Regions from separate parts of the Streptomyces sp. NPDC032198 genome, predicted to be linked through region 2. Evidence: riboswitches for the same ligand, from Rfam matches in the RefSeq annotation. Region 2 holds a riboswitch; each other region holds the start of a gene.

Region 1 (6,372 bases), on a different contig from region 2:
CGGGCAGGGCGTCCCGTACGTCGATGCCGTAGCGCCCGAGCAGTTCGCGGGCGTCGTCCTGGGCGAGGGTGGCGCCGCGCGGGTCGTTCTGCTCGGCGAGGAGCTCGTCGATCCGCCGGGCGGTGCCGCTCTCGTCGATGTCCTCGTACTCATGAACCTTGCCGGGCTCCTTGGCCTCGCGCCGCCACTGGGCGTACTTCACGGCCTCGGCGAGCGCCCGGACGGCGCGTTCGGCGGCGGGGTAGGCGGGGATGACGGTGCGGTCGTCCACCTCCGCCGTGGGCAGGCGTTCCGCATGGGGGGACGACTGGGCACCCTCGCCGCTGCCGGGTGCTGGAACGGGGGCGTCAGGGCGTGTGCGGGTCGCGGCGGCCAGCGCTTCGGCGAGCCCGCCGAGCTCCACGTGGACGACGGCCACGGGCTTGGCGGGGCACCCGGCAGCCGCCGCCCGCAGCTCGGTGGCGAGCACCTCACCTTCGGGTGACGCCGTGGCCCCGTCCTCCCCCACCCAGGGGATGGCGGTGACGATCACCGAGTCACAGGCGTCGTCCGACAAGGCCTCGGCAAGCGCCGCACGGAAGTCCGCGGGCGTCGCCCCCGTGGTGAGGTCCCGCGGAGGCAGGGGCCGAAGCCCGTCGGCGACGCACGCGTCGTACGTGAGGAGGCCGAGCGACTCGGAGTTCCCGAGGATCGCCACCCGCGGCCCGGCGGGCAGCGGCTGCCCCGCGAGGAGCAGCCCCGCGTCCACCATCTCGGTGACGGTGTCGACCCGGATGACCCCCGCCTGGCGCAGCAGCGCCGACACCGTGGCGTGCGGCAGCCGCGTGGCCTGCACCGCGTGCCCCGTGGGCGCGATCCCGCTGTGCCGCGCCCCTTGGACCACGACCAGCGGCTTCGCCGTCGCCGCGCGCCGGGCGAGCCGGGTGAACTTGCGCGGGTTGCCGATGGATTCGAGGTACATCAGAGCGACATCGGTGTCCGGGTCCTCGTACCAGTACTGGAGGACGTCGTTGCCGGACACGTCCGCGCGGTTGCCCGCGCTCACGAACGTCGACAGGCCCGCACCCCGCCGGTGGAGGCCGGAGAGCAGCGCGATACCGATCGCGCCGGACTGAGTGAAGAGGCCGATCCTGCCGCGCTCGGGCGGATGCGGGGCCAGCGAGGCGTTGAGCCGTACCTCGGGTGACGTGTTGATGACCCCGAAGGCGTTCGGGCCGAGAATGCGCGTGCCGTACGACCGCGCCTGGCGCACCAGTTCGCGTTGCCGCTCCCGCCCCTCGGGGCCGCTCTCCGCGTACCCGGCGGAGATCACGACGAGCCCGAGCACCCCGCGCTCACCGCACTCGTCGACGGCCTGCGGCACCCGCTCGGCGGGCACGGTGACGACGGCGAGCTCGACGGTCTCCTCGATGTCCCGCACGGAGCGGTACGCGGGCACCCCGTCGACCTCGCTGCCCTCCTCGAACGCGCTGTTCACCGCGTACAGCCGCCCCGTGAAGCCCGCCTCGCGAAGATTCCGGAGCACGCTGCGGCCCACTCCCCCGGGCGTGCGTCCGACGCCGATCACGGCGACCGACTTGGGCGTGAGCAGCCGCTGCACCGACCGCGCCTCGGCCCGCTGCTCACGCGCGCGCTGCACGGCGAGCGAGCGGTCGGTGGGCTCCAGATCGAACTCGAGCCGTACGACCCCGTCCTCGAAGCTGCGCTTCTGCTGATAGCCCGCATCCGTGAACACCTTGATCATCTTGGTGTTCGCGGGCAGCACCTCGGCGGCGAAGCGGCGGATGCCGCGCTCCCTGGCGACGGCCGCGATGTGTTCGAGGAGGGTGGAGGCGACGCCCCTGCCCTGGTGGGCGTCCTGCACGAGGAAGGCGACCTCGGCCTCGTCGGCGGGCGCGCTCGCGGACATGCCGCGCGAGTCGATGCGGTCGAAGCGCACGGTGGCGATGAACTCGCCGCCCACGGTGGCCGCGAGACCCACCCGGTCCACCTGGTCGTGGTGGGTGAAGCGGTGCACGTCCTTGGCGGACAGGCGGGGGTAGGGGGCGAAGAAGCGGTAGTACTTCGACTCGTCCGAGACCTGTTCGTAGAAGCTGACCAGGCGGTCCGCGTCCTCGGCCGTGATCGGCCTGATCCGGGCGGTGCCTCCGTCACGCAGGACGACATCGGCTTCCCAGTGGGAGGGGTATGCGTGCCGGTCCGACGGGGTCTGCATGGGGCCAGGGTACGGGTCGCGGGGGCGCGTCGGCCGGGGCAGGCTAGGAGACGTCGAAGGGCGGGACGAGGACCCGAGGCGGAAGGACGTACGGTCGACGGAGCAGGGACCTACGACCGGCACCGTACGGACTCTCTGGTCGGGCGCCGTGCGGACCATCGGCCGGCACCGTACGGACCATCGGCCGGCGGAGCACTCGTGACGGCATGAGACACTGGTCTAGACAAGTGTGAGACACCTGGAAGGGCAGCAACACATGGCTGAGCGCCGCGTCAACGTCGGCTGGGCCGAGGGCCTTCACGCCCGACCCGCCTCCATCTTCGTCCGCGCGGCCACCGCCGCCGGCGTCCCCGTGACGATCGCCAAGGCTGACGGCAACCCCGTGAACGCCGCCTCCATGCTCGCGGTGCTCGGTCTGGGCGCGCAGGGCGGCGAGGAGATCGTGCTCGCCTCCGACGCCGAGGGCGCGGACGCCGCTCTCGACCGTCTGGCGAAGCTGGTCGCGGACGGCCTCGAGGAACTCCCCGAGACCGTCTAGTAAAGACTGGTACTCATACGCCGAAGGGCTCGCCTCGAATAGGGGCGGGCCCTTTGGCGTTTCTGGTTCCACTTGCCTGATATCAGTCGTCGACATTGAATTCGGACAGCAGAAATAATCCCCCGCCGAATAACTCTTCTTTGTATACGGCGCCTCTGTTAATGCCGTAGGCCCACTGCGTTTACGGGATGTTGCGAACCCCTCACACCGGGGATGCCGCGGCCCTGCACGAAGCGCGGCCGGTGCGCGGAGGCCGTCCGTTCCGTGTGCTGCGCGGTGAGCGCGCGGGCCCGCTCCGCGTCACCGCGCGCCACCGCGTCGACGATCGCGGCATGCTCGGCCCAGGCCTCGGCGGGGGCCGCCGACGCCTCCACCACGTACATCCAGGCGATCTTGTGCCGGAGCTGGGTGAGCAGCGCCGTGAGGCCCGGGCTGCCGGACGCCTGGGCGAGCGTCTCGTGGAACCAGCCGCCCAGTGAGCGCAGATCCTCGCTCCGGCCGTGCCGCGACCGCTCCTGGCCGAGCCTGACGAGGCCGCGCAGGACCTTCAGGTGCGCCTCCGTGCGGCGCTGCGCGGCGCGGGCGGCGCCCAGCGGCTCCAGGAGCGCGCGGATCTCCAGGAGGTCGGCGGCCTCCTCCTCGGTCGGTTCCGCCACGCACGCGCCCGCGTGCCTGCGCGTGACGACGAAGCCCTCGGACTCCAGGGTGCGCAGGGCCTCGCGCACGGGGACGCGGGAGACTCCGTAGCGGCGCGCGAGCAGTTCCTCGGTGAGCCGGCCGCCCCGTTCGTAGACACCGGAGACGATGTCGTCCCGGATTGCCGTGCATACCGAGTGCGCGGGAATGCGCATGACTGACCTCCGCCTTAATCCCCGCGAAACGCGGTCGATCGACGCCTGTTCTGCGACTCTATTGCAGAGCCGCCGAATTTCCGACGGCCGGCCGAAATCCAGGGATACTTTTGGCCAAAGGCGATAGGGGCGGGGAACAAGAACGGCGAAAGCCCCGGCTCTCGACGAGCCGGGGCTTTCGGTGAATCAGGTGCGCTTCGCGCGTCCGTCCAGGACCAACGGGATCAGACGTTGACGCCGTGCGAGCGGAGGTACGAGATCGGGTCGATGTCCGTGCCGTAGTCCTCGCCGGTGCGGGCCTCGAAGTGGAGGTGCGGGCCGCTGGAGTTGCCCGTGGAGCCGGAGAGGCCGATCTGCTGGCCCGGAGTGACCGCCTGGCCGACCGTGACGCCGAGGGACGACATGTGGCCGTACTGGGTGTACGTGCCGTCGTTCATCTTGATGACCACGTTGTTGCCGTAGGCGCCGCCCCAGCCGGCCTCGACGACGGTGCCGGAGCCGACCGCGTGGACCGAGGTGCCGGACGCGGCGTGGAAGTCGATGCCGGTGTGGCTGCCGGAGGACCACATGGCGCCGCCGGTCTGGTAGCCCGTGGAGACGTACGAGCCGCTGACCGGGGCCACGTAGGTGTTCAGGCGCTTGCGCTCGGCCTCGCGCGCGGCACGCTCCTTGGCCTCGCGCTCCTTCTTGGCCTTGGCCTTCGCCTCGGCCTCGGCCTTGCGCTTCGCCTCTTCGGCCTTCTTCTTTGCGGCCTCTTCGGCCTTCTTGGCGGCTGCGGCGTCGTCGGCGGCCTGCTGCTGGGCAGCGGCCTGCGCGTCGATGCTCTGGGCGAGCGAGTCGCCCACGGAGATGGCCTGGGTGAGGCCGGTGTGCTCAAGAGCCGCAGCGTCGTCGGCGGCGAGCGCCGGAGCGGCCAGGCCTCCGATGACACCGGTGGTGGTGAGGGCTGCGACGCCCGCCACGTTCGCGGTCGTACGCGTGAGGCGGCTCGGGCGACGGTGCTTCCCGGTGGCACGGGTGAACGCCATGAAGCGGCTGATCCTTTCCTTCCTTCTCGCCTACCGGGTTAGCTGACGGGTTCGGAGCAGGAAGGTCTCCTACGAGTCCCTCACCTGACGGCAAGGTTCCCGATTCACCCCAAGGGGACATGTGGGTCCCCGGCTCCCCTGGCTCGCGCCGTACGGGGACTCGGCGATGACTGTCCGGTGCCGCGGGTGCGGCGTACTGCATGACGAACAGCCGGGATGACGCTAAGCGGGCCATCTTTCAAACGACAAACGGATCAGAGTTTTTGTAGCGCACGCCACAGGTCAGACACGTAACCTCCATATCAATTCGGACATATGAGGACCCCAGTAGCCAATTCCCGCCACTGGGGTCCCGACATGTCCTGACTGTCACTCAGCCGGTGACCACACTCACTTCACCGATGCCGAGCGCCCTGACGGGCTCCTCGATCTGCGCGGCGTCCCCGACGAGCACCGTCACCAGCCGGTCCACCGGGAAGGCGCTCACGACGGCGGCAGTGGCCTCCACGGTGCCGGTGGCGGCCAACTGGCGGTACAGCTGAGCCTGGAAGTCGTCCGGCAGGTGCTGCTCGACCTGGTCGGCGAGCGTGGCCGCGACGGACGCCGCCATCTCGTACTTGAGCGGGGCGACGCCCACCAGGTTCTGCACGGCGACGTCGCGCTCGGCGTCCGTGAGTCCCTCGGCGGCGAGCGTGCGCAGCACCTTCCACAGGTCGTCGAGCGCCGGGCCCGTGGACTCGGTGTCCACGGAGCCGCTGATGGCGAGCATCGCGGCGCCGCTTCCGTCCGGCGTGGAACGCAGGACCTGGGCGAACGACCGTACGCCGTAGGTGTATCCCTTCTCCTCGCGCAGGACGCGGTCCAGACGCGAGGTGAGGGTGCCGCCCAGGCAGTACGTGCCGAGCACCTGTGCGGGCCAGACACGGTCGTGCCGGTCCGGGCCCACGCGGCCGATGAGCAGCTGCGTCTGGACGGCTCCGGGGCGGTCCACGATGACGACACGCCCGGTGTCGTCCGCGGTCACCGGAGGCACCGGACGCGGTTCGGCGGTGCCGCCCGTCCAGGCGCCGACGGTGTCGGCGAGGACGGCGTCCAGGTCGACGCCGGTCAGGTCGCCCACGATGACGGCCGTCGCCGTGGCGGGACGCACGTGCTTCTCGTAGAAGGTGCGCACCGCCGCCGAGTCGATGGCCGTGACCGTCTCCTCGGTGCCCTGGCGGGGGCGCGACATGCGAGCGGTCGCCGGGAAGAGCTGCCGGGAGAGCTCCTTGGCGGCGCGCCGCCCCGGGTTGGCGGCCTCGTGCGGGATCTCGTCCAGGCGGTTGCGTACGAGGCGTTCGATCTCGCTGTCCGCGAAGGCGGGGGCGCGCAGGGCGTCGGAGAGCAGGCCCATCGCCTTCGGCAGGCGGGAGACCGGGACTTCGAGGGAGACGCGGACGCCGGGGTGGTCGGCGTGCGCGTCCATGGTGGCGCCGCAGCGGTCGAGTTCGGCGGCGAAGTCCTCGGCGGAGTGCTTGTCGGTGCCTTCGTTGAAGGCCCTCGCCATGATCGTGGCGACGCCGTCGAGGCCCTCGGGCTCCGCGTCCAGCGGCGCCTCGAGGTGGACCTCCACAGCGACGACCTGCTGGCCGGGGCGGTGGCAGCGCAGCACGGTGAGGCCGTTGTCCAGGGTGGCGCGCTCGGGCGCGGGGAAGGCCCACGGCCGTGCGGTGCCCGCCTGGGGCTGCGGGTGGAACTGCA
Region 2 (6,372 bases):
GCTGTCTCTCTGGGTTACGAGAGAAACCATAACCACACCATCACTCAATGTCTACTCCAGCCGACATAGATTTTCGCGTGTTCGATGGTGAGGTAATCGACCTCGAACAGTGGCGGTGGACGCACGGCAAGACCGTCCTCGTGACCAGGCTGTTCGGGCGGATGGGCGGTCGCCCGAATGGACCCGCCTCGCCTGCGCCCCCGCGCCCCCCGGGCGACGCTGGGCCTGCCAGGTGACCGATCCGGAGGTACAGCATGGGTTCCGTACGACGGGCTCTCGTGATGGTGCTCGTGCCGTTGCTGGTCGGCGTCTCGGCGGCCTGCGGCAGCTCCGGCGGCGGCAGCGACACCGCCACCGAGCGGGCCCGGCCCGCCGAGCAGGCCTTCGAGCATCCCGGAGTCCTCGTCAGCAAGGCGCAGCTGAAGCGCGTACGGGCCCATGTCGCGGCGGGCGAGCAGCCCTGGCTGACGGCGTTCCGACGGATGCGGAACAGCAAGTACGGCGCGGACGACTACACCGCCAAGCCGTACGCCGTCGTCGAGTGCCCGCCCGACACCCGCCCGGGCCAGGGCTGCGTCGAGGAGCGCGAGGACGCCATCGCCGCGTACACCCAGGCCCTGCTCTGGAACATCACCGGCGACCGCGCGCACGCCGAGAAGGCCGTGCAGATCATGGATGCCTGGGCGCGGGTGATCACCCGGCACACCGAAGCCAACGCGGGCCTCCAGACGGCCTGGGCCGCCTCCTCGTGGGCACGCGCGGCCGAAGCCGTGCGCTACACCTACGACGGCTGGAGCGACGGACAGATCCTTCGCTTCGAGCGGATGCTGCGCAACGCCTATCTGCCCCAAGTGCGGGACGGGGCGGCCGACTTCAACGGCAACTGGGACCTCCTGATGGCCGACGCGACCATCAGCATGGCGGTCTTCCTCGACGACCACGAGGCCTTCGAGAAGGCGGTGACGCACTTCAGGACCCGCGTGCCGGCCTACTTCTATATGAAGTCGGACGGCCCGCTGCCCGTCTCGCCCGCGGGCAGCGGAATCAATACCCGGGAGAAGCTCCAGAAGTACTGGTTCGGGCAGAAGACCTTCGCCGACGGGCTCTCCCAGGAGACGTGCCGCAACTTCAAGCACGCCAGCTATTCGCTCGCGGCCACCGCACACATCGCGGAGACCGCCTGGCACCAGGGCGTCGATCTGTACGGCGAGGTCAAGGAGCGACTGCGGGCCGCGCTGGAATTCCACGCCAAGTACCAGCTGGGCGCCGAGGCGCCGGACTGGCTGTGCGGCGGCAAGGTGCAGCGCGACATGGGGCCCGACACCGAGGTCGCGCTCAACCACCTGCGGGACCGGCTGAAGCTGGACCTGCCGGAGACGGAGCGGCTCACGCGAAAGCAGCGGCCCGAGGGCACGGACGGCCTGTTCGTGGCCTGGGAGACGCTGACGCACGCCGAGAACGCGTGAGCGGCGGGCCTCGTTCGCCGGTGGTTCTCGACCGGTTCGCTTTCACTCCCCCTGATGGCGTAGAGTTGCATTCAACGGCGCGGGGTGGAGCAGCTCGGTAGCTCGCTGGGCTCATAACCCAGAGGTCGCAGGTTCAAATCCTGTCCCCGCTACTAAAGACCGAAGGCCCGGATCCAGAAATGGATCCGGGCCTTCGGTGTTTTCCGCAGCAGCGTCTTTCCGCAGCAGTGTCTTTCCGCCGCGGCATCTTCCGCCGTCGCTTTCCGCCGTAACCCGGTCGGCCCCCACCGGTCGCCCCGTGCCGTCGCTCCGGGAACCCTGGACGAGTGGGGCAGCGAGGAGAAAGTGGCGGGGGCGGGGGCGGCGGCAGGCGTCCCGATGTCCGGCACGAGCGGGCGCTCGTGCGGACCCTCCCCCTGCTGCTCATCGTCGTCGGGGTGGTCTACGACGTGACGACCCCGCCGGAGTTCACCGCCTCGCCGCTCTTCACGGCGGCCCCGCTCATCGCCGCACCCTTCTACTCGCTGCTCAGCACCGCCCTCATCGGCACCGGCTCCTGCGCCGCCGTGCTGGCCCTGCATTTCAAGACCGACACCAGCACCGACGTCGAGGCCGTCACCGAGCTGATCACGGTGGTGACCGTCGCCGTCCTCGCCGTCCTCATCAACCGCGTCGTACGCCGCAGCGACGAGCAGCTCGCCTCCGCCCGCTCCATCTCCGAGGCCGCTCAGCGCGCCGTACTGCCGCAGCCGGATCCCAGGATCGGGGGGCTCGACATCGCGGCGCGGTACGAGGCGGCGGAGGCCGACGCGTTCATCGGGGGCGATCTGTACGCCGTGCAGGAGACTCCGCACGGCGTACGCGTCATCGTCGGCGACGTACGGGGGAAGGGCATGGGCGCGGTGGCGGCCGTCGCCGTCGTGATCGGGGCGTTCCGGGAGGCCGCCGAGCAGGAGGCCACGCTGGAGGCCGTGGCCCAGCGCCTGGAGCGTGCCCTCGCGCGCGAGGGCACGCGGCGCGACGGGCTCGACGCCTTCGAGGGCTTCACCACCGCCGTGCTCGCCGAAATCCCGCACGGCGACGGTCTCGTGCGGCTCATCAACCGCGGGCACCCGGGTCCGCTGCTCCTGCGCGGCGACGGGCGGCTGTGCGTCCTGTCCGCCACCGAGCCCGCGCTGCCGCTCGGGATGGGTGAGCTGGGCGCCTGGCCGGACCGTGCGGACGAGACGGAGTTCCCGCCGGGGGCGATGCTGCTGCTCTACACCGACGGGCTCTCCGAGGCGCGGGACGCCCGGGGCGAGTTCTACGATCCCGCGGCCCGGCTCGGCGGCCGGATCTTCCCGGGCCCGGGCGGCCCGGACGCGCTCCTGTCGACGCTCGTCGAGGAAGTGCGGCGGCACACCGGCGGAGGCGGCACCGACGACATGGCGTTGCTCGCGGTGCGGCGGCCCATGTCACCGGCCGTGACGGAAGGACACCCCTCCGCATAACTCCTGACGAGCTGTCAAGGAGATGTGAAGCTCCGGTGTGTGAAGAAGTGGGGTCAACTCGCCCCGTTCGCAACCCCGGTGTCCCGATAAGTACAGGGTGTGGGCGTTAACGATCAGTCGGAACAGCTTGGAATACGACCCCGCTGTCTATTAACGTTCGATAACGCAGCGCGGTCGTCCCAGCCGTCACTCGAGTCGGCTCCGCGCGCACGCGCCTAATCCCGAAAGGGAGCCGGGGAACCACTAATTGGGGTGAATCGGGCATCTGTGCATCCGTGCCAGATGTTCGTAGGAGACCTTCCTGCTCCGAACCCGTCAGCTAACCCGGTAGGCGAGAAGGAAGGAAAGGAGTGCGCCCCCGTGGCGTCCAACCGCCCTGCCCCCCAAGGCGCGTACGTACCGAATGACGACGATTTCGGTGGGTACGACAATGATTCCTGGGAGGAATGGAACCCCACCGAGGAGTCCATTCGTCCCGTCCGCGGCAGGCACCGCGTCCACAAGCGGGGCGGCGGCGGACTTGCCCGCAGCTCCACGGTTCTCGGCGTAGGCGTCATCGCCGCCGTCGGCGCGGGCGGCATCGCCACCGCGCAGGGCGGCAAGCCCCCGGTCTCCATCGCCATGCCGGACATGTCGGCCGTCACGGACTCGCTGCCGGAGGCCAAGTCGCTGCCGGGCGTGGGGTCCCTGATATCCGACGACTCGTCCGATTCCGGTTCCGCGGACAACGGCGTGACGACCGCTGCCGCACCCCTCTCCGCCGCGGGACTCAGCACCGCCGACGCCGAGCAGGGCACCACGGACGCGGGCGAGGCGCTGCGGGCCCGCATCATGGAGCAGGCCGAGAACCAGCAGGACCAGGCGGACGACGCGGTCCAGAAGGCGGCCGAAGAAGCCGCCGTCAAGCAGGCCGCCGAGCAGGCCGCCGCCAAGCAGACCGCGGCCGAGAAGAAGATCGCCGCCGAGAAGGCAGCCGCGAAGAAGAAGGCCGAGGCGGAGGCCAAGAAGAAGGCCGAGGCCGAGCGCCTGGCCAAGCTCGCGAAGAGCTACACCCTCCCCGTCGCCTCGTACACGCTCACCGGCACCTTCGGTCAGCCCGGCTCCATGTGGTCCTCCGGCTACCACACCGGCCTGGACTTCGCGGCGCCCACGGGCACGCCCATCAAGGCGATCCACTCCGGCACCATCAAGGAAGCGGGCTGGGCGGGGGCGTACGGCTACCGCACGGTCCTCGAATTGGACGACGGCACCGAGCTCTGGTTCTGCCACCAGTCCTCGATGAACGTCAGCGCCGGCCAGAAGGTCACCACCGGCGAGGTCATCGGCCGCGTCGGCGCGACCGGCAACGTCACCGGCGCCCACCTCCACCTGGAGGTCCACCCGGGCGGCGACGCCACCGGGGTCGACCCCGCGGCATGGCTGCGCGGCAAGGGCCAGTCGCTCTGAGGTAACCCAGAACCCCGGCGGTCCTGGCGACAACCCCCCGACGCCAGGGCTGCCGGTTCGGCATGTGCGGACGGCCTGCCGAGGTGTGGACATCCTGCCTAGGTGCGGGCCGCTCTCCGGAATGCTGGAGTCCGTATGGGCGTTGATCCCCTTATGACTTCTCTCCGCAAGCTTGGCTCGTCCGACCTCGAGGTCTTCCCGCTCGCCCTGGGCGGCAACGTCTTCGGCTGGACGGCCGACGAGGCGCAGTCCTTCAGCGTGCTCGACGCCTACACCGCCGCCGGCGGCAACTTCATCGACACCGCCGACGTCTACTCGGCCTGGGTGCCCGGCAACAAGGGCGGCGAGTCCGAGACCGTCCTCGGCAGCTGGCTCGCCGCGCGCGGCAACCGCTCCGACATCGTGCTCGCCACCAAGGTCGGCGCCCACCCCGATTACAAGGGCCTGTCCGCCAACACCATCAAGTCCGGTGCCGAGGAGTCGCTGCGCCGCCTGGGCACCGACTACATCGACCTCTACTACACGCACTACGACGACCCGACCGTCCCGGTCGAGGAGATCATCGGTGCGCTCGACGACCTCGTGACGTCGGGCAAGGTGCGCGCGATCGCCGCCTCGAACGTGACCCCCGAGCGGCTCCAGGAGTTCCTCGACTTCTCCGACCGCGAGGGCCTGGCGCGCTACTCGGTGCTGCAGCCGCACTACAACCTCGTCTCGCGCGACACGTACGAGGGCCCGCTGGAGCAGGTCGCCTCGCGCTCCGGCCTGGCCGCCGTCCCGTACTACGCGCTCGCCTCCGGCTTCCTGACCGGCAAGTACCGCCCGGGTGCGCAGGTCGACAGCGCGCGGGCCGAGGGCGCGGGCAAGCACCTGGCCACCGACCGCGGCGTGCGGGTGCTCGCTGCCCTGGACGAGGTCGCCCAGGCGCGCGGCGCCGAGCTCGCGACCGTGGCCCTGGCGTGGCTCGCGGCGCAGCCGACGGTGGCGGCACCGCTCGCGTCGGCCCGTACGGTCGAGCAGCTGCCCGCGCTGCTCGCGGTGGGGGAGCTCGAGCTGACGGAGGCCGAGGTGTCGGCGCTGACGGCGGCTTCCGCCTAGCCCCGGTAGGGGTTGTAGGCGGGGTAGGGCATCGCCGGCTGGGCGTACGGATATCCGTAGGGGGGCTGCTGCGGGTGGGGCTGCTGTGGATACGGCTGGGGAGGCGGGTAGGGCTGGGGATACGTCTGGCGGTACCCGTACTGCGGCGGTATCGGTACGAGTACCGGTGCCGTCGCCTGTGCCGCGTAGGCGAGGGCCGGCCGCGCCGCCTCGCGGCGCTCCCACAGGGCGTGCAGCAACTCCCGCTCCCGTACGACGAAGTCGGCGGCCGCCTTGCCCTGGCGTCCGCGGTGCCGCAGGAGCGCGAGAGTCGTCGCGTACGTCTCGTACTGCGCGACGGTGCGCGCCGCGGCCTTGCCCTGGGTGTAGGAGGCGTAGTCGCGGGCGAGCGTGCGGGCGCGCATCGTGCCTAGCGCGTACGGCTCGGGGGCGGTGAGCCAGCCCGCGATCACGTACGCGGGGAGTTCGGCGCGCACGATGCGCAGGCCGCGCTGTCTGGTCCATATCGCCAGCCAGGTGAGCAGGCCGAACGCGGGCAGCATGAACGTCGCGTACACCGCGAAGAAGCCGTAGTCCCCGAAGCTGGCCGAGCCGTTCCACAGGGCGTGCAGGCCCATCGCCAGGAGCAGTCCGAGGAGCGGGAGCAGGACGCGCCGCCAGTTCTGCCGGTCGGCGCTGAGCGCGGCGATGCCGAAGCCGATGCCGGTGAGCACGGTGAAGAGCGGGTGCGCGAAGGGCGACATGACGACGCGTACGAAGAAGGTCGCTGCCGTCACGGACGCGAGCCCGGTGTCGCCGTTGAGCTGGTCCGCGCCGAAGGCGCTGCCGAGATAGAGGATGTTCTCGGTGAACGCGAAGCCGGTGGCGGTCAC
Region 3 (6,372 bases), on a different contig from region 2:
GACAAGCGCGTTTCCTTACCTCTGGGGCCGGGCTACGTATGGGACCGGGCGTTGCGTGAATCGCGGAGAGCAGGTCGCCGCGCTCGCGGAGAGCCGGGCGCCGCCTCAAGGGCGGGGCGGCGCCCGATGGGGGTCAGGAGCAGTTCTTGTAGAAGTGCTTCCAGCCGTCGCTGGGCATGGCCGGCGGCTCGGCCGGGGTCCCGGTCTCGCCGTACTGCTGCTGCTGGTCGCTGTCGTACGCGCCCGGACCCTTGCCCGGCACGGACAGGCGCACGCCGCGCTCCCACACCCCGTCACCGGCGTTGCTGAGGATCGCGAGGTCCGGGTACGCGTCACCGCCGTAGTTGGCGATCCTCAGCTCCTTGCCCTCACGGGCGTCGCCGATGTCGGAGTGCCGGGCCTGGGCGGAACCCAGGTTCGCCCGCTTGAGCGGGCCGGGGCGGAACTCCGCGATGCGGGCCGTCGCGGGGTCGTCCACGCCGGACGGCTCGACGACGTTGACGACGATGTCCAGGGTGCCGTCGTTCTGGAAGTCGGCGACCGCGGCGGTGGCGACCTCACCGGTCCTCGCGCCCAGGAGCTTGGCGACGGTCTGCTTCTGACCGAACGAGCCGTCAGCCTTCCCCCACTGGACCGTCATCTTGGTGCCGGTGTGCCCGGGGTTCGCGATCTTGTCCGGGTTGCCGTCACCGTCGAGGTCACCGACCAGGGTGGTGGCGTTGGCCAGGCACGGGGCCGCAGCCCTGGCGGACTCGCCGGACCGTCCCGCGCCGCCGGAAGCCGACGACCCGGCAGCACTGGCCTGGTAGCCCGCGACCGTCAGAGTGAGGGCGACAGCCGCGATCGGCGCGGCGATCAGACGTGAGCGCTTGTGAAGCATGTGCGAACTCCTCATGTTGTTGCTTCTGAGCCGTGCTCGCCGAGCGGGCGCCTTGCCACACCCACCACTGCGTACGAGTGCCGTACAACTGCCACTGCGGGGCGTGGGCGGAGCTCCAGAACGAGCACGACTGAAGCGTGTGGGGCGATACGCCCACATGGCCAGGAAAGGCGGACAGTTCGGGACGATGGAACGCTTGAACGTATCTGACCTGCGGAAACGTAGGGCGCCTGGAACGGAGGGCTGGAACGTCCGTGCCCCTCCGGATCAGTCGCGATCCGAGTGGCGGGGACGCATCCCGCCCGGCGATGTGCCCTTTCCGCCCCCTGGCTCTGCCTCCGCCGCCGCCCCTGCCGCCCTTTCGTGGACCGAGGCGACGAGTCACCGTGGAGGCCGAGTGACCGGACCACCGACGGAGCCGTCATGGGGCCGCGGCCATGAACACGTACGCCGAGCAGGTCGTGACGGGCGACCGCGCCCGCCAGGAGGCGGCGGGCCGGGAGCCCGGGAAGTACGTGATGGAGCTGGGGGTCGCCCACGCCACCGCGCACCGAAGCCGCGACGGCGGCCCGGTCCGGGCCGATGACGCCACCCTCCCGGGCCTCTTCCCCCGCATGTCCGAGCTGCTGAACGTCCCGGCCGTGGAGTTCACCGAGGACGGTGACCCGCCGCGCCCGGCGCTGAGACGGATCCGCCCCACCGCGCCTCCGAGGCAGAGGGACACCGGCGTGTGACACGCCGGTGTCCCTCAGGGAACCCGGAGCCGGAGGAGGCGGCCACGACTCCGGGAGGCGAACGCGAGAGCGACGCGTTGGACATTCCCGGGAGGCGTCTGGCAGGGTCGCCCGTCCGGTCCCCCATCCCTTGAAGGGAGAGACGCGATGATCGAAGTGAGCACGCGTAGCGTCAAGGAAGCGGCTGCCGCAGAGCAGCTGCGCGCGAACACCTCGACCCTGGACATTCCGAAGGGCTTTGACCTGTGGACGGCCGAGGAGATCTCGGAGTGGCTCGACCAGGTCGAGGACGACCCGGGCGTCTCCGACGCCGACTTCTACGCGGCCCAGCAGGCGGTGCGGCGGGTGCTGGGCGACGAGGGCATCTGACGGGGATGCGTGTACGTGGACGGCGGGCGCATGACGGTTGGTCAGGAACCGGCGATGCGAGAGCCGTCGGTGCACGGCCCGGTGGTGGATTCGGACAGGCCTGAGCCCCGGACACCTGGGGTGCCGGGGCTCGGGGCGGACGAGACCGGATGCGGTCCAGTCGGGATCAGTACGCGCCGTTGACGTTGTCGATCGAGCCGTACCGGTCGGCCGCGTAGTTGCAGGCGGCGGTGATGTTGGCGACCGGGTCGAAGCTGTCCGACGAGGTGCCGGGCACGTGGTAGGCGTCGAACGTCGGGGCGATGACCTGCAGGAGCCCCTTGGACGGGGTTCCTGCGACGGCGTTGGAGTCCCAGTTGTTTATGGCAAGCGGGTTGCCGGAGGACTCGCGTATGACGTTGCGGTGGATGCCCTCGTAGGTACCGGGGATGCCGCGCTGGGCCATGATGTCCAGCGATTCCTTGATCCAGCCGTCCAGGTCGTCGGTGTAGGACTTCGCCGCCGGGGCCACGGCGGGCTTGGCGGTGAGCGTGTCATCGCGCTCGGAGCGGTCCGCTCGCTCGGCGGGCGCGGCCGGCGAGCCGAGCGTGAGCTTGAGGCCGGGGTGGATCAGCTTCGGGTCGTCGCCGAGCGCGCTGCGGTTGTCCTCGTACAGCTTCTTCCAGCCGCCGCTCACGGAGTGCTCCCGGGCGATCTTGGCGAGGGAGTCGCCCGCGGCGACGACGTACGTCTTGGGGGCCGCGGCGGGCTTGGCGGCCGTCCCGGCCGGTGCCGCGGTGGCGGCGGTGGCGCCGAGCACCGGGAGAACGAGTACGGCCCCGCCGGTGCCCGCGACGGCGAGCCCCCGGCTGAGTGAGCTGGACTTGGGGCGGCGGTGCTTTCCCTTTGCAGGCATGACGAATTCCTCTCCGTCGCCTACGAGGTGAGCTGTCGGGTTCGGACGGGAGATGTCCGGTCGCACTGCGCATGCGACTTCACCCCGAGCCGTTCCGGAATCCGGATCGGCGACTTACCTGGGTCCCCCGCTCCTGCCGAGCGAAAGTGATTGATGGGAAGGGTTTCCGGACAGCGGCAGGATTCGGCGTTCCATCCGGATTGACGGTGACGTTAGGCGAGAAAGCCCGAACGGAACAAGAGCCGAATTTGCAGAGGGAATGGGTGAGGCCAGTATCCGTCGCCCGGAACCCATCCCATTCTTTGATCGAAAAGCCCCAACTTTCTTTGCGCGGAGCGGAAGTGCGCTCGACGGCTCCCGAGCCCCCCGAACTGCCGATGTGACCGATTCCACTGAAAGGGTGCAGGTCGCGCGGCGAATGGAGGCGTATCGGATCGCGCTATTTCACACAAGAATCGCGCAATGCGGACAGTGGTCTCTATGCATTACGAATAAGGCAAGAAGGGGCTTTATTGGGCAAGATGGACATGGTGCAAGGTGCGCCATGACCGCCATAAGGGGCATATCGCCTTCGATGGGTGTGCGCCTGCGATGCGTGCGCTCTGGGGGCGGCTCGGACCGCGGAAGTACCCCAACCAGCCTGAAGAATAGGCGCGGTTGGTCATGGATGCGCGGCTATGGACGAGTCATGTGGCGCCCGGTGGCTGGGGGGTGGCGTTAGGTGGGCCCGGCTGCGGAACATTGTTCATCTCGTCCACCTCGCCCTCCTTTCCAACCTTGCTCGCCTTGTTCGCTTTGGCAATGACTGCCGCGAGTTGCTTCTGTACGGCCTCGGGCAGGTCGGTCCCCTGCGCGGTTCCCACCAAGTTCTCCGCCAAGTGGTGGAGTTTTGTGTTGGTGTTCTGCGAGGCCGTGACGAGTACTTCCCAGGACGCTTCGGGACTCAGGCCGAAGGCGGACATCAGGACGCCGTGGGCCAGGTCGATGGTCGGACGGGTCTGCATGGCCCGCCGCAATGGGGAGATGACGGTCCGCAAGCTCTCCTCGGAATCCTTGTCGGGCTCCGTTTCATCGCCGGCGGGTCCGCTCTCCTCCTCGCTTTCGGGGGCGGGCGGCTCAGTCAACTCGGGCGGCGCGAACAGGTCATGGGTGGCAGTCAGGTCGAACATCCGCTCAACCGCGGTACTGGTCGAGAGCACCGCCACGGTCTTGCCGTCCCGCAGGGCCAGCCGGCGCAGGTCGAGCAGAAGGTTCGTCCCCGAGCAATCGCAGAAGGTCACTTCACTCAGATACAGGTCGATGCCCTCGGTCGATCCGCTCAGGGCGCGGAGCAGGTCGGGCCGGAGCCGTTCGCCGGTTTCGAGGTCGAGTTCTCCGCGCACGATCACGCTCACCCGGGTGCCGTCCGACACGGTGTCGACCGTGGCCGGCAGCGGGAGCCGGGGCGGCGACGGGTGGATGTCCCGTGCGGGCTCGGCGCCCTTCCCGGCGAGGGGCTCGTCTGAGTGTGCAGGCTCCGGCATGGCCTCTCCCTCTCGTGGTGCCTAGCGCCGCTCCTAGGCTGCACTTCGCAGCGCAAGCACGTCAACTAATACATGAAAGGAAGTACGTGTTTTTGAAAACGTGTACGCTTGCTCGCTAGAGTTGTCGCATGCATGAAGTGCCCGAGCCCCACACCGGATGGACGTTCCTCACCAACCATGCGCGGGTGCTGGCGGCCATCGCCGACAACCGCAACGCCCGGATCCGGGACATCGCCGCGCACTGCCGACTGACCGAACGCGCTGTTCAGAAGATCATCGCCGACCTTGAGCAGGACGGTTACCTCTCCCACGTCCGGAAAGGGCGCAGCAACACCTACCGGATCGAGCCCGGCGAGGTGCTGCGCCACCCGGCGGAGTCCGGCCTGGCCGTGGCCTCGCTCCTGTCCCTGCTGGCGCCGGACGAAGCCGGCCGCGCCACCTCTTCGGACGTCGATGGGGGGAGCCGCGCCAGCGCGTGACGCGGGAGAGTACTGGAGCTGCTGCCCCGGCTGAGGCGGGGGAGGCGGCACCACTCTTGTGCAGGGGCGGCGATTCCCCTTGAGCGGTCGCCGGCTACCTCGGCGGTACGTGTGTGAAGTGCTGCCGCACGCCGTCGCTGGCGTCCGCGTCGAGGGAGAGGCGCCACTCCAGGCCACCCTAGGCCCGAGGCGCAGCCCCCAGTCCCGTAGCTGTCGGCTCCTGGGCGTCGGCTTCGTGGTCGGTGACGTCGCGACGGACCCCCGCGCAGCTATGGCCGTATTACTGACGCGTCAGTACGGTGCTGGCCAACCCCCCTTTGCCCACAGGAGAGTTGGGAGAGCTGCATGATGCCAGCTTTACGCAGACGACCGGTGGCCGCGGGTGCCGTTCTCGCGGTGGCGGTGCTCGGGCTCCCCGGGTCCGCCGCCGCGCAGAGCACCAACGCTCCGGATGGTGCCCGGGACGCGACCCCCACGACCCGGTCCGCGGCGCAGTCCGCCGGAAACGCCCTCAGCGCCGCGCGGCACGGCAGGGACAAGAAGCCGGGGAAGAAGAAACCGGGGAAGAAGACCGCCCCCGGCGCGATCCTCACCTCGAAGCCCTCCTCCTTCCAGTACACGCCGGGCGTTCCGACCCCCACCAAGGCTTGGAAGATCACCTACCGGTCGACCTCCGCCGACGGACGGCGCAACGCGGTCTCCGGCACTGTGATCGTTCCCGATGACGGCAGGACCACCCCACGCCCGCTGATCACCTACGCCGTCGGCACGGTCGGCCTCGGCGACAAGTGCGCGCCGTCCGCGGGATTCCCGGGCGGTACGACGGCGGAGGCACCACTCGTCAACGCCGCGTTGGTACGGGGATACGCCGTCGTCGTCACGGACTACGAGGGCCTCGGCACCCCGGGCGACCACACCTACATGGTGGCCAAGGCGCAGGGCAGCGCTGTCCTCGACGCGGCGCGCGCGGCCCAGCGGCATCCGGAGGCGGCGAAGTACGGCGTCTCCGCGAACGCACCCGTCGGGATCATGGGCTACTCGCAGGGCGGCGGAGCCAGCGCGAAGGCCGCCGAGATGGCCGCGACCTACGCTCCCGAGTTGAAGGTCAAGGGAACGGCGAGCGGCGGCGTTCCCGCCGATCTCAACAAGGTAGCCGAATCATTGGAGGGCGGGGACAGCGCCGGCTATCTGCTGATGTCCGCCGTCGGCCAGAACGCCGCCCAGCCCACCCTGGCGCTCAACAAGTACCTCAACAAAGAGGGCCGCAAGCTCGCCAAGGTGGTGCGGACCGAGTGCGTCGGTACGGTACTGGAGGCAGGGCGGGGCAAGGCGATCGAGGACGTCACCACGTCCAACCCGCTGGACCGGCCGAACTGGCAGAAGGCCATCGCCAAGCAACTGATCGGCACCAAGCGTCCGTCGGCGCCCACTTTCCTGTACCACGGGGACGCGGACGAGACGATTCCCTACGCGGTCGGTCAGAAGCTGCGGG

What was found. A riboswitch is a leader RNA that binds a small molecule or an ion and turns the genes downstream of it on or off. The one in region 2 is predicted to bind cyclic di-AMP.
Positions count from the first base shown of each region.
Region 1: linked by a shared signal. The riboswitch ahead of AB0E78_RS37895 (M23 family metallopeptidase) and the one ahead of AB0E78_RS05165 (M23 family metallopeptidase) in region 2 are both predicted to bind cyclic di-AMP.
Region 3: linked by a shared signal. The riboswitch ahead of AB0E78_RS39355 (LysM peptidoglycan-binding domain-containing protein) and the one ahead of AB0E78_RS05165 (M23 family metallopeptidase) in region 2 are both predicted to bind cyclic di-AMP.

Region 1 covers NZ_JBEZVL010000019.1:74,861-81,232, forward strand. The annotation lists gene AB0E78_RS37880 (GNAT family N-acetyltransferase) at 1-2,215, opposite strand, end outside; gene AB0E78_RS37885 (HPr family phosphocarrier protein) at 2,472-2,753, shown strand; gene AB0E78_RS37890 (GntR family transcriptional regulator) at 2,912-3,604, opposite strand; gene AB0E78_RS37895 (M23 family metallopeptidase) at 3,829-4,632, opposite strand; cyclic di-AMP (ydaO/yuaA leader) riboswitch at 4,645-4,808, opposite strand; gene AB0E78_RS37900 (pitrilysin family protein) at 5,006-6,372, opposite strand, start outside.
Region 2 covers NZ_JBEZVL010000002.1:19,500-25,871, reverse strand. The annotation lists gene AB0E78_RS05180 (alginate lyase family protein) at 255-1,466, shown strand; tRNA gene AB0E78_RS05175 (tRNA-Met) at 1,545-1,618, shown strand; gene AB0E78_RS05170 (PP2C family protein-serine/threonine phosphatase) at 1,793-2,956, shown strand; cyclic di-AMP (ydaO/yuaA leader) riboswitch at 3,159-3,305, shown strand; gene AB0E78_RS05165 (M23 family metallopeptidase) at 3,317-4,402, shown strand; gene AB0E78_RS05160 (aldo/keto reductase) at 4,556-5,500, shown strand; gene AB0E78_RS05155 (PrsW family intramembrane metalloprotease) at 5,497-6,372, opposite strand, start outside.
Region 3 covers NZ_JBEZVL010000021.1:81,510-87,881, reverse strand. The annotation lists gene AB0E78_RS39375 (LuxR C-terminal-related transcriptional regulator) at 1-5, opposite strand, end outside; gene AB0E78_RS39370 (VCBS repeat-containing protein) at 134-880, opposite strand; gene AB0E78_RS39365 (hypothetical protein) at 1,318-1,614, shown strand; gene AB0E78_RS39360 (hypothetical protein) at 1,762-1,983, shown strand; gene AB0E78_RS39355 (LysM peptidoglycan-binding domain-containing protein) at 2,150-2,878, opposite strand; cyclic di-AMP (ydaO/yuaA leader) riboswitch at 2,883-3,077, opposite strand; gene AB0E78_RS39350 (ANTAR domain-containing protein) at 3,565-4,290, opposite strand; gene AB0E78_RS39345 (helix-turn-helix domain-containing protein) at 4,530-4,880, shown strand; gene AB0E78_RS39340 (lipase family protein) at 5,226-6,372, shown strand, end outside.